4 regions of the Serratia sp. C2(1) genome follow, and region 1 is predicted to be linked to each of the others. Evidence: predicted binding sites of a transcription regulator. Region 1 holds the regulator's gene; each other region holds the start of a gene.
The links. The regulator LexA, encoded in region 1, represses DNA repair genes until DNA is damaged. The targets are predictions, from matches to a motif close to TNCTGTATGTACATACAGNA.
Positions count from the first base shown of each region.

Region 2: V2S86_RS09090 (metal-dependent hydrolase) is a predicted target of LexA. The motif match lies at 1,589-1,608, and genes of this name have one in related genera.
Region 3: uvrB (excinuclease ABC subunit UvrB) is a predicted target of LexA. The motif match lies at 1,807-1,826, and genes of this name have one in related genera.
Region 4: sulA (SOS-induced cell division inhibitor SulA) is a predicted target of LexA. The motif match lies at 1,996-2,015, and genes of this name have one in related genera.

Region 1 is NZ_JAZFBA010000003.1:323,618-326,747, reverse strand. Features, by position in the region: gene plsB (glycerol-3-phosphate 1-O-acyltransferase PlsB) at 1-991, opposite strand, end outside; gene V2S86_RS19575 (diacylglycerol kinase) at 1,141-1,509, shown strand; gene lexA (transcriptional repressor LexA) at 1,629-2,237, shown strand; gene dinF (MATE family efflux transporter DinF) at 2,455-3,130, shown strand, end outside.
Region 2 is NZ_JAZFBA010000001.1:1,952,597-1,955,726, reverse strand. Features, by position in the region: gene V2S86_RS09095 (L-cystine transporter) at 1-835, opposite strand, end outside; gene V2S86_RS09090 (metal-dependent hydrolase) at 1,018-1,566, opposite strand; gene kduD (2-dehydro-3-deoxy-D-gluconate 5-dehydrogenase KduD) at 1,775-2,536, opposite strand; gene kduI (5-dehydro-4-deoxy-D-glucuronate isomerase) at 2,594-3,130, opposite strand, start outside.
Region 3 is NZ_JAZFBA010000001.1:2,785,844-2,788,973, reverse strand. Features, by position in the region: gene V2S86_RS13090 (ATP-binding cassette domain-containing protein) at 1-618, opposite strand, end outside; gene uvrB (excinuclease ABC subunit UvrB) at 1,937-3,130, shown strand, end outside.
Region 4 is NZ_JAZFBA010000001.1:2,313,284-2,316,413, reverse strand. Features, by position in the region: gene ompA (porin OmpA) at 33-1,109, opposite strand; gene sulA (SOS-induced cell division inhibitor SulA) at 1,468-1,974, opposite strand; gene V2S86_RS10900 (TfoX/Sxy family DNA transformation protein) at 2,208-2,867, shown strand; gene yccS (YccS family putative transporter) at 2,868-3,130, opposite strand, start outside.

The DNA.
Region 1 (3,130 bases):
CGGCGGCGATGTGCGGCGGCACCAGACCCTGGTGATACAGCACGTAGGACAGCAGCAGGTAGTCCATATGGCTGCGGTGGCACGGCACATACACGATCTCGTGGCCGTCCTGCGCCAGCTGGCGCACGCGCTCGGCATTGGTGACGTTGATGCCCTGATACAGCCGGTTCCAGGTCCAGCTCAGCACCCGATCGGAAAGACGCACCGTTTCGTACGAGAAATCGGCGGCGATCTCTTCCATCAGCGCAATGGCGTTCTGCTGGGCCTTTTCATGGGAAATTTTCTTGCTGCGCGCTTCGTCTTCGACCGCTTTTTCGATCGCTTTGGAGGCCAGCAGCTTATTGAACAGATCCTGACGGGCCGGCAGGCTTGGGCCGACGGCGGCCAGACGTTGACGCGAGAAATGCATGCGCGCCACGCGTGCCAGTTTCTGCGCGATAGTTTTGTCCGTGCCGTGTTCGGTCGCCATTCGGCGCAGCGAAACGGTGTTGGAGAAACGCACGAAGCTGTCGCGGCCCAGCCACAGCACGGCGAAGAATTTCTGGACGCCGTTCAGCAGGCGCAGATGCGGCGTGCCGTGACCTTCGCGGCCAGGGGAACGGCCAAACATCACCGAAACCGGCAGCATCTGAATATCGAGATCCGGATTGCTGCGGTGCAGATCCAGATAGTCGTGAAACAGTTTGACCGACTCTTCTTTCGGCGTGTAGTAGCGGAACACGCGCGGGCCGTCGTGAATAAACACGTGGCTTGGCAGTACGGTGCCGTCTATCTCCAACGGATTGAGGGGATCGGGCAAATCCTGCGCCAGGCACTGGGTGCGCAGCGTCAGTAAATCCGCCTTGGAATTATAAGGTAAAACATACAGAATCGGCCGTGAGGGATCCAACCCTAACTCCGTGACCGGATCTGAAGGGATAACCTTACTTCTTACCAACAATTTGAGTGGTAAATTCAATAATTTATAATAAATTTTACGCCAACCTGACATAACAACGTGAAGCCTCTTGTTAGCAATGCGCCGCAAGCATACCAGAAACCGGGTAGCAGATCTGTGGTGTTGGAAAACCGGGAGCCGGGAGAGTTTCCTGACCCAAGCTCTATAATTATGACTTACCTCTGTGAAAGGCACTAAAAAACATGGCAAACCAAGCAACCGGACTGACCCGTATTATTAAAGCCGCCGGCTATTCCTATAAAGGGTTTTCTGCTGCCTGGCAGCACGAAGCCGCATTTCGCCAGGAACTGGTGGCGACCGTGCTGGCTATCATACTGGCGATCTGGCTGGATGTGGGTGCGATAGCGCGCATTTTGCTGATCGGCTCGGTGCTGTTGGTGGTGGTCGTCGAGATGCTGAACAGCGCGATTGAAGCCATTGTCGATAGGGTGGGCACGGAACACCACGAGCTTTCCGGCCGCGCGAAAGATATGGGGTCGGCGGCGGTAACGCTGACGATCGTCCTGGCGCTGTTTGTCTGGGGTTCTGTACTGTGGCAGCACTTTGCCTGAGTGGAATGCCCGGTTGCGGCGGGGGCGCTAATCCCTGATTTTTATTCATTCTTCGGTTCCCAAGGCGCGCTTACCTGTATATACTCACAGCAAGACTGTATAAACAAACAGGGGGCGGAATGAAAGCACTAACTACCAGACAACAAGAAGTCTATGATCTGATTCGCGATCATATTTCGTCAACTGGCATGCCGCCAACGCGCGCCGAGATCGCCATGCGTCTGGGGTTCCGTTCGCCAAATGCTGCAGAAGAACACCTGAAAGCGCTGGCGCGCAAGGGCGTGATCGAGATCGTCTCCGGCGCTTCGCGCGGCATTCGCCTGCTGATGGAAGATGAAGAAGGTTTACCGCTGATTGGCCGCGTGGCCGCCGGTGAACCGCTGCTGGCGCAGCAGCATATCGAAGGGCACTATAAGGTGGATCCTTCCCTGTTCAAACCGAGCGCGGATTTCCTGCTGCGGGTCAATGGCATGTCGATGCGTGATATCGGCATTCTCGATGGTGATCTGCTGGCGGTGCATAAAACCCAGGACGTGCGTAACGGCCAGGTGGTCGTGGCGCGTATTGAAGACGAAGTCACGGTCAAGCGCCTGAAAAAAAACGGCAATGTGGTCGAGCTGCTGCCGGAAAACAGCGAATTCCAGCCTATCGTGGTCGATCTGCGTCAGCAGAATTTCACCATTGAAGGCCTGGCAGTCGGCGTGATCCGCAATGGCGACTGGATTTAACCCACCCGCCAGAACGTCGTCTCCTGATTTAAATCGCCCCAGTTCTGGGGCGATGTCATTTCTAATTCAATGTAATACCCAATAGATTTCAAGGCGCAGGAAGGCGGCCAGCGAGAGAATCCGCAGGAGCTTACTCAAGTAAGTGGCTGGGGTGAGCGCGCGTAGCCAACACATCTGCACCTTGAAAGATGAAGGGTATCCACGGGAACATTTCACTATGCGCCTGCTTTCTGCCTTCACCAGCGATACTGATAAAGCCCTATGGCGCCTTGCGTTGCCCATGATCTTTTCCAATATTACCGTCCCGCTGCTTGGGTTGGTGGATACTGCGGTGATTGGCCACCTGGAAAGCTCCACCTATCTGGGCGGCGTAGCTATTGGTGCCATGGCTACCAGCTTCCTGTTTATGCTACTGCTGTTCCTGCGCATGAGCACTACCGGCCTGGCGGCGCAGGCGCTCGGTGCGCAGGATCCGTCGGCACTGGCACGCGCTTTTATGCAGCCGCTACTGATGGCGGTATTGGCCGGGTTGGCCATCGTATTGCTGCGCCATCCGCTGATCGATGCAGCTCTACAGATTGTGGGCGGTGATGGCGCAGTACTGGAACAGGCGCGGCTTTTCCTCGAGATCCGCTGGCTAAGCGCGCCGGCAGCGCTGGCCAATATGGTGATTCTGGGCTGGCTGCTTGGGGTGCAATACGTGCGTGCGCCGGTGATCTTGCTGATTGTCGGTAATCTGTTGAATATCGTACTGGATATCTGGCTGGTGATGGGGTTGGGCTGGAACGTGCAGGGGGCGGCGATAGCCACCGCCATCTCTGAATACGCCACGTTGTTGCTGGGGCTGTGGCTTACCTGGCGGGTGATGCGCATACGCGGCATTGCCGCACCGA
Region 2 (3,130 bases), on a different contig from region 1:
CGTGTACCCCAAACATGATTGCCAGACCGAGGTAAGATGCCACCACGAAGCTGCCGAGTTTGACGATATCGTGGATGTTGGAACCGGCCACCACTTTGGTCATTAACGCCAGCACGCCGTACGGGGTCAGTTTCATCACCAGACGCACCAGCTTCATCACCCAGGCTTGCAGGGTGTCGATAGCCACCAGTACGCGCTGGCCTTTCTCTTTATCGTCTTTCAACAATTGCAGCGAAGCCACGCCCAGGAAGGCAGCGAAGATCACTACGCTGATGATCGCGGTCGGGCTGGCACCGGTCAGATCGGCAAACGGATTTTTCGGCACGAACGACAATACCAGCTGCGGTACGGTCAGATCCGCCACTTTACCGACATAGTTGCTCTGGATGGCCGCCATGCGCGCGCTTTCTTGCGTGCCTTGCACCAGGCCTTCCGCGGTCAGGCCAAACAGGTTGGTTACCAGCACACCCACCAACGCGGCGATCAGCGTGGTAAACAGCAGAGTACCGATAGTCAGGAAACTGATTTTGCCCAGTGAGGAGGCGTTATGCAGCTTGGCTACCGCGCTCAGGATTGAGGCGAATACCAGCGGCATCACGATCATTTGCAGCAGTTGCACATAGCCGTTACCGACAATGTTGAACCAGCTGATGGATTCTTTCAGTACCGGGTTGTCCGAGCCATACACCAGTTGCAGGCCCAGGCCGAATACGACGCCCATCACCAGGCCGACCAGTACTTTTTTCGCCAGGCTCCATTGCTTATGGCGGGTTTGCGCCAACAGCAAAAGGAGGGCGACAAAAACCACCACGTTAATTACCAGCGGAAAATTCATCCCCAATGTCTCCAATCATTTTTCTTATATAAAAACGGCTACGCACCAAGGTGTAGCGATACCAAATATCGTAACAGTTTGCGCAACGGCTCACTTATATCCAAATGGAATTTGATATAACGTAGGATATGAATTTGTTTGATTAATATACTTTATGAATATTTAGTGGCCGATCTTTGTGATCACAGTCTGATATTTTTGATTTGTTCAAAGTAGGACTGCACTGGAATGGTGCAACCCCCTTGCCAATAGATGGCGAAAGCCACTAGGCACAGGCACAGGGCGCGCTCCAACTGATTGCCTTTCTGAGAATTTAGCACCGGCAGGCGAAAACGCCAGCGACAGGGCCACAGCAGCGGCACGCCGGCAGGGGTGAGCATATCGGCCAACAGGTGGCTGAAATAGCCGATAATCATGGCATGCAGCACGTCGGGCGGAATGGGCCAACTGCGCGGCACGTCTAACTGGAACAATGCCATACCGCCGATGATCGCCAGCAGGCTGTGGGTGAAACCTCGATGCCCAAAGGCACGGGAAATGGGAATGGCGATCCAGCGCAGGCGTTGACCCAGGACCGATTTGGGGTGATCGATATCGGGCAGCAGTGAGGTCAGCAGCGCGGCAGGGATGATGTGCCACCAGTCGCCGGTGGCCAGCTCTGGAGTCACTTCGGCCTTCTTGGCGAAAATCGCGCAAGCGACAGAGAAAATAAGATGCCCTTCCGCGGTCATGCTGCTGTTGTTCCGGCTGGTAAACTGTTAATTTATCCAGTATATGGGAAAATTAACAGTAGCGGAAGCGGTTACCCTGTAACTAATTGTTTATTTTCCCCGGTTTTACAACGAGTTGTTACGTAACACGATGATGAATTGCGCGTTGTGAAAACCGTGGAGGCAAAAAAGGCTCTGTATGCAGAGCCCGGTACGGATAAACTTCACGTCAGCGTGCCAGCCAACCGCCGTCGACCGCGAGGGTATAGCCGTTAACGTAATCCGAAGCGCCCGAGGCCAGAAACACCACCGGCCCCATCATATCTTCCGGCAGACCCCAGCGCCCGGCCGGAATGCGCTCCAGAATTTCCAGATTGCGCTCCTCATCGGCACGCAACCGCTCGGTATTATTGGTGGCCATGTAGCCGGGGGCAATGGCGTTGACGTTAATGCCATGCTTCGCCCATTCGTTGGCCAACAGCCGCGTCACCCCCATCACTGCACTTTTTGACGCGGTATAGGATGGCACGCGAATGCCCCCCTGATAGGAAAGCATTGAGGCAATATTGATGATCTTGCCACCGCCGCCTTGCCGGATAAACTGCCTTGCCGCTGCCTGTGCCATGAAAAACAGGGTTTTTATATTCAGGTTCATCACATCGTCCCAGTCTTTTTCACTGAAATCGATGGCGTCGTCGCGCCTGATGATGCCGGCGTTATTCACCAGAATGTCGATGTGACCGAATTCGGCGACGGCGTTTTCCAGCAGGGGCGAGATCACGTCGATGGTGCTCAGGTCAGCGTGCAGATCGAGAAAACGCCGACCGAGTGCCCTGACCTTGTCCTGAGTCTGCTGCGGGCGGCTGCGGTTGACGCCGATGATATCGCAGCCCGCCTGTGCCAGACCCACCGCCATGCCTTGGCCCAATCCGGTGTCGCAACCGGTCACCAGCGCCACCTTACCGGTTAAATCAAAAGAATCAGCAACCATAATCATACTCTCTCACCGCGCGGCCGGGTGCCGCGCAGCCATTACGGGGAAAGGGGATCAGCGCAGTTCGCTGACGGCGACGTGGTCCATATCGCCAAAGATCTGGTTCTCGCCAATCATGCCCCAGATAAAGGTATAGCGCTGGGTGCCTACGCCGGCGTGAACCGACCAACTTGGGGAGATCACGGCCTGCTCGTTATGCACCAACAGATGACGGGTTTCCTGCGGGTGACCCATCATGTGAAATACCGCCGTTTCGTCGTTCATATCGAAATAGAAATAGACTTCCATGCGTCGCTCGTGAGTGTGGCAGGGCATGGTATTCCACAGATTGCCTGGCGCCAGTTTGGTCAGGCCCATGGTGAGCTGACAGGTCGGCAGCACGTCCGGCACGATGAATTTATTGATGGTGCGGCGGTTGCTGGTGGCGTCGTCGCCCAGCGTCTGAGGGGCGGCTTCTGCCAGCGTGATTTTCCGATTCGGGTAGCGGGTATGCGCCGGGGCGCTGTTGTAGTAGAACTTGGCCGGTTTGGCCGGGTCGAGGCTGCTGAAGCCGACGTTCTGAGCGCCCTGGCCGACATACAGGGCTTCTTC
Region 3 (3,130 bases), on a different contig from region 1:
ATCCGCCACGCGGCGTACAAACGGTAACTTGTGTTCCACCAGCAGGATCGTCATGCCCAGCTCGCGGTTCAGCTTGCGGATCGCGTTGCCGATATCGGTGGCGATCGAAGGCTGTACTCCGCTGGTAGGCTCGTCGAGGATCAGCAGTTCCGGCTCCAGCACCAGAGCCCGACCAATCGCCAGTTGCTGCTGCTCGCCATCGCACAAATCCCCGGCGCGGCGGCTGCGCATTTCCCGCAGGTTGGGGAACAGGCTGTAAATGAGTGGCGGAATGCGCCGGGTTTTGTCCCGGCCGGCCATCAGCGCCACCTGCAGGTTCTCTTCCACGCTGAGCTGCGAGAAGATTTGCCGTCCTTGCGGCACGTAGCTGATGCCCAGCGCCGCCCGGTTTTCCATCGGCTGCTGCAGCAGATTTTGCGGGGGTTCGTCCGCCAACTGCCAGGTCATACTGCCGCTGACGACCGGCAAATGCCCCATAATGCAGTTGACCAACGTCGTTTTGCCCACGCCGTTACGACCGATAAGCACCGTGCACTGGCCGCGCGGCAACTCCAGATTAATATCCCACAGGGTATGATTTTGCCCGTAGAACTGGTTCACTGACCTTAAACTCAACATCCGGCACTCTCCTCAAAGACCTGTATTCCACTCGTGGATATGCGCCCTGATAGGCGCAGGCGTAACGCGTTCCTGTTAAAAACCACACCGATTTCACCGGGCGGTATCTGCGCAGGAACGGCAATCAAACGTCTGCTTCCCTGCGTTATCCACTCCTGACTGCTTGATCCGCCTTGGCGGTTTCTTTCCCGAGTGTCTTAATGTCCAGAACAAAATGCTGCATTGCTACCTTTAACGAGGTAGTTCAGGTTCAGAAAAAACAAAGGATTTCCAGGTAAAAATGGCCGTTAATGGCGGTTTACCAGCGCTCTCTCGCCTTTATCGCGGTATTGCCAGTTATTTAGCCCCATACCGACACCCAGCCAAGAGCAGGTAATCCTGCCGTGCCGGCACGGATATTTCATCCGGTCGCACTTTTGCCGCTAGACGATATTGCAACTCTCAGGCCAACTTTTTCAATCCGAAAAAAAAAGGGAATGTTATTGCTATGTTAACCCTTTGGCAGGAGTGGGCTGGCCCGACGGCCTGGATGAAAATGAGGTGAAAAGTTAACGCGGACGATTTTTGCACTGTTGCAGTGCCGTGAGGAAAAGTGATGGTGCAAACTATTTTACCGGTTGCGGCAAGATGCAGCACATGAGTGCAATAATGGGATAAATGTGTTTTTGGCAATGGGGCTTTTTAGCATTAATCGGCATAAACAATGCGATATTTTTGTGAAAAAATAACTAAAAAAGCCGTTTCGGCGAGGTGAAACGCCAAAAAGCGTTCTTTCTGCAACTCCCGTCACGGGCGGGGCGGTGGGAGTTATCCACTATTCCTGTGGATAACCTTGTGCATTAGATTTAGAAAAGCGGTTTAAAGCGAGAGCGGGCGCGGGTTCTGTTCCCGTTGACCGCATTCTCATCTTTTTATTAATTGTGTTTTATATCAATAAATTAACTAAAATCAAGACGCCAATGTATTGATGCGGTGGCTATGTATGATTTTTCACCGCAGTGCTATCAATAAGTTAATTTTTGACGGATTCTGGGGATAAATCAGTTATTGACAATAAAAATGTCACGCGGCTGTAACCCTGTCGGTGCATCCGCGCCCCGCCGACGCGCATGAGGCGGCGCTTTGCCGCTGCGCGTCGGTGCCGGGGTCAATAGCGGGATGCGTCATCTTGAGCAATGAATCGCTTGAAGCTGGTTTTATATCCAGTATCATAGGCACTGGCGAAAATCGCCGGGGCTTTCCATAATTAGGGGCCATTCGTCGAGCATCCGCTCCATGGCCGCCTGAGCGCGCGCATCTCCACAGGGTAGCCGAGTCAATGAGTAAAATTTTCAAACTGCATTCCGATTTCAAACCGGCCGGCGATCAGCCGGAAGCCATTCGCAAGCTGGAAGAGGGCCTGGAAGACGGCCTGGCGCATCAAACGCTGCTGGGCGTTACCGGTTCGGGCAAGACATTTACCGTCGCCAACGTCATCGCCGATCTCAACCGGCCGACCATGGTGCTGGCGCCAAACAAGACGCTGGCGGCGCAGCTGTATGGCGAGATGAAAGAGTTCTTCCCCGAGAATGCGGTTGAGTATTTTGTCTCGTACTACGACTACTACCAGCCGGAAGCCTACGTCCCCAGCTCCGACACCTTTATCGAAAAAGACTCCGCGGTGAACGAGCACATCGAACAAATGCGCCTTTCAGCCACCAAAGCGCTGCTGGAACGCCGCGACGTGGTGGTGGTGGCATCCGTGTCGGCAATTTACGGCCTGGGCGATCCGGAGCTGTATCTGAAGATGATGCTGCACCTGACCAAGGGCATGATCATCGATCAACGGTCGATCCTGCGGCGTTTGACGGAGCTGCAATATTCCCGCAACGATCAGGCTTTCCAGCGCGCCACCTTCCGCGTGCGCGGCGAGGTGATCGACATCTTCCCGGCAGAGTCGGACGAGTTGGCGCTGCGCATCGAGCTGTTTGATGAAGAAGTCGAACGGCTTTCGCTGTTCGATCCGTTGACCGGCCAGATCGAGCAGGTGGTACAGCGCTTCACCATTTACCCGAAGTCGCACTACGTGACGCCGCGCGAGCGGATCCTGCAGGCGATGGAAGAGATCAAGGTGGATCTGGCCGAGCGGCGCAAGGTGTTGCTGGCCAACAACAAGCTGTTGGAAGAACAGCGTCTGACGCAGCGTACCCAGTTTGATCTGGAGATGATGAACGAGCTGGGCTACTGCTCCGGCATTGAAAACTATTCGCGCTATTTGTCCGGCCGCCGCGAGGGTGAGCCGCCGCCGACGCTGTTTGACTATCTGCCGGCGGATGGCCTGCTGGTGGTCGATGAATCCCACGTCACCATTCCGCAAATCGGCGGCATGTACAAAGGTGACCGCTCGCGCAAGGAAACGCTGGTGGAATACGGTTTCCGCCTGCCGTCGGCGCTGGATAACCGCCCGATGCGTTTTGAAGAGTTCGAAGCGTTGGCACCGCAGACTATCTACGTGTCCGCCACGCCGGGCAAA
Region 4 (3,130 bases), on a different contig from region 1:
CATTGCGGGGTTTTTTACTAAGCAGTGGTAACTTAAGCCTGTGGCTGAGTTACAACGTCTTTGATACCTTTAACTTCGATCTCTACGCGACGATCTGGTGCCAGGCAAGCGATCTGAGCTTTAGTAGCACGGCCAGCTTTGTAGCCACAGGTGTTGCCAGTGACGGAATCAGCTTCGCCCATACCACGTGCAGAGATTTTGTCTGACGGGATGCCTTTAGAAACCAGGTAGTCAACAACGCTTTGTGCGCGTTTTTCAGACAGTTTCTGGTTGTACTGGTCAGAACCAACTGCGTCGGTGTAACCCAGAACTACAACAGAACCGTCTTTAGGATCCATGGAGCTCAGCTGAGTGTACAGCTGGTCCAGAGCCTGTTGGCCTTCTGCTTTCAGAGTAGATTTGTTGAAGTTGAACAGCACGTCAGACTTCAGAGTGAAACGCTTGGTTTCAACAACTGGAGCCGGAGCTGGTGCTGGTGCTGGAGCAACAACATCATCCTGACCGAAACGGTAAGAAACACCCAGGCTCAGCATGGTGTTGTCTGGACGTGCGCCGACAGTACCTGCATCACCGATGTTGCTAACGAACTGGTAGTCCAGGCGAGTAGCCCAGTTTTTGGTCAGTGCGTATTCAACACCCACTGCAGCCAGCGGAGAAACGCCGGTGTCGTGGTCGCTCAGACGAGTGCCATTGCCGTAGTTAGCTTTGGAGTCTGCACGCCATACCATACCACCCAGACGAGTGTAGATGTCCAGATCGTCAGCAATTGGGTAGCTCAGTTTAGCTGCCAGTTGAACGCCTTGTGCTTTGAAAGCACCGTTGTTCACGCTGCCTTTGTAAGGCATACGGCCAAGCCAGTCATAGCCCAGCTCGAAGCCCAGGTATTGGTTCGCCTGGTAACCCAGGAACGCGCCAGCACCCAGTTGATCTTTATGGTTCGGACCATTGCCGATACCATTCTGGTAACCGTTGCCGTAGAAACCAGTGTCATGGTACTGGGACCAGCCCAGTTTAGCACCGGTGTACCAGGTGTTATCTTTTGGGGCGGCTTGCGCTACGGTAGCGAAACCAGCCAGTGCCACTGCTAATGCGATAGCTGTCTTTTTCATTTTGCGCCTCGTTATCATCCAAATAGGCAATGAGCTTTAAAGCTGTTTTAAGCCCTTGGTTAAATTCCTTCGCCAAGGTTTGAGCCCTCGTTTGTTACTCGGCCAGTTTTTCTGGCGTTATAGAGCAACCTTGGCGATGTAAAGTCTACAACGTGGCGCGAAAGTTACAAGTGTGATGTGATAAAGCTCTAAAAAAAAACGCAGAATCGTACATATTTACTAACACTAACCGGTAAAAAATGGGGCAATTCAGTCTGTATTTTTTCGTGCGGAACCGCAGCAGGACTCGCTTTGCACCTGATCCACCAAAGGTTCCCTCCCAGAGAGATAAAAATGATGGGAAAAATCCTAAATTTACTTAATGATACAAAGAAGAGTGAATTTTTAGCGTGGAACACTGTCCCTGAGTCGGGTTTATGTCACGTTGTGGACGCATAATGAACCCATAAGCGTTACCCAATTCTGCCGCACGTCTTAATTTTAGCCGATCTTCTTCCGTAAGATCGGGCAACCATCCGAGCACGACACTGTAATTACCCGTCAGAAGCGCTTTTTCCATCGCTTCAACAGTGGCAAGCGGAGTAATTTGGCTCAGTTGCACCACTTTATTGACAGGCAAACCGGACTGCTGAAGCCACAATCTACTCAGTTTTTGTTGCGGCGTTAGCCATAATAACCAGCGCGATTGTCTGCCTAACTGTTGCAACAGGGGCAGCAATAGTTGCGCCACCGCGGGTTGATGCTCGTTGTAAACAAGTTCACTGATAAGGCCATTTTCTTTACCGGCATCCGTGTTTTTCGCAGCATTGTTCACCGCAAAAGAGGTGTGGCTGAAATGGGGTTTGTAGAGTGATTGAGTACGCATAAAGTATCCCGCCCGTAGTGTCACTGTATGTTTATACAGTATAGCTAACGATAAGTAAGATCAACCCAAATTTTCGTAGTACCTCGCATAATTGCGATTATTTTTTATACGTACTGTATTTATGATTGGCAGGACTGCGGATAGTGCGTATTTTTCTAATTACTTGTTCACGTTACTTTTATTTCATTGATGTGAGAAATAATACAATTAGAACCTACACAAGGAGAAGTTCTATGAAAGGGATATCAATAGAAAGGGTCAAACAGGCCAAAGCGTGTTTCTGCGCATTAGGGAGCATTACAACGCGTTCGCAGTTTGGCGGTTATGGGCTGCTGGCTGATGGCGTTATGTTTGGGGTGGTAGCGGAAGGCGAGCTGTATCTTCGTGCGACGGGTAGCCTGGAGCCCGCTTTTCGCGCCCGCGGAATGGTCAATATGGTTTACTCCAAGCGGGGCGTACCGATAACCCTGCGTTATTATTGGGTCGATGAATATTTGTGGCGGGAAAGGGATGAGCTTATCGGGTTGGCGAGGCAGGCTATCCTGGAGGCCTGCCAAGAGCTTCAGGTCAAAACGGGTACTCATGGGCGGCTGAAAACGTTGCCGAACATCGACATTAACATGGAGCGTTTACTATGGCGCGCCGGCATTCGCAATGTTTATGACTTGCGCTTGAACGGTGCCAAGCGCAGCTTTCTGCGGCTGTTGCAACAGCAACGCAATTTAGGATTGCGGGTGCTGCTTTCGTTAGGTGGGGCGATTGCCGGTTATCACTATGCCGCTTTGCCCCTGGCCCTGCGCAGTGAGCTAACCCAGTGGTTTGAACATACCATGGCTCTGCTTAGCCATGGGCACACTCCAGGAATCAGGGGGGTGATGAAAGATCTCGCGTGATTATGCCGATTTAGCTATCTGCGTTTTTAGCGTCATGAGTTCCGGCAGCAGTTCAATGACCAGGCCGATCTGCTGCAATACCAGTTGCTCTTTGCTTTCTGGTTCTGGAGCCCCGAGTTGGATACGCTCAGTCAGGTTTTCTAACGCCTGAGCGATGTAGAGGCCGCCTTGCTCTTCCTGATGCAAGGCGCCATCGACATAGCATACGGCATCATTCAGCAACGCCAGCGTGGCGGGATTGTTCATGCGTTCACGGTGTGCAC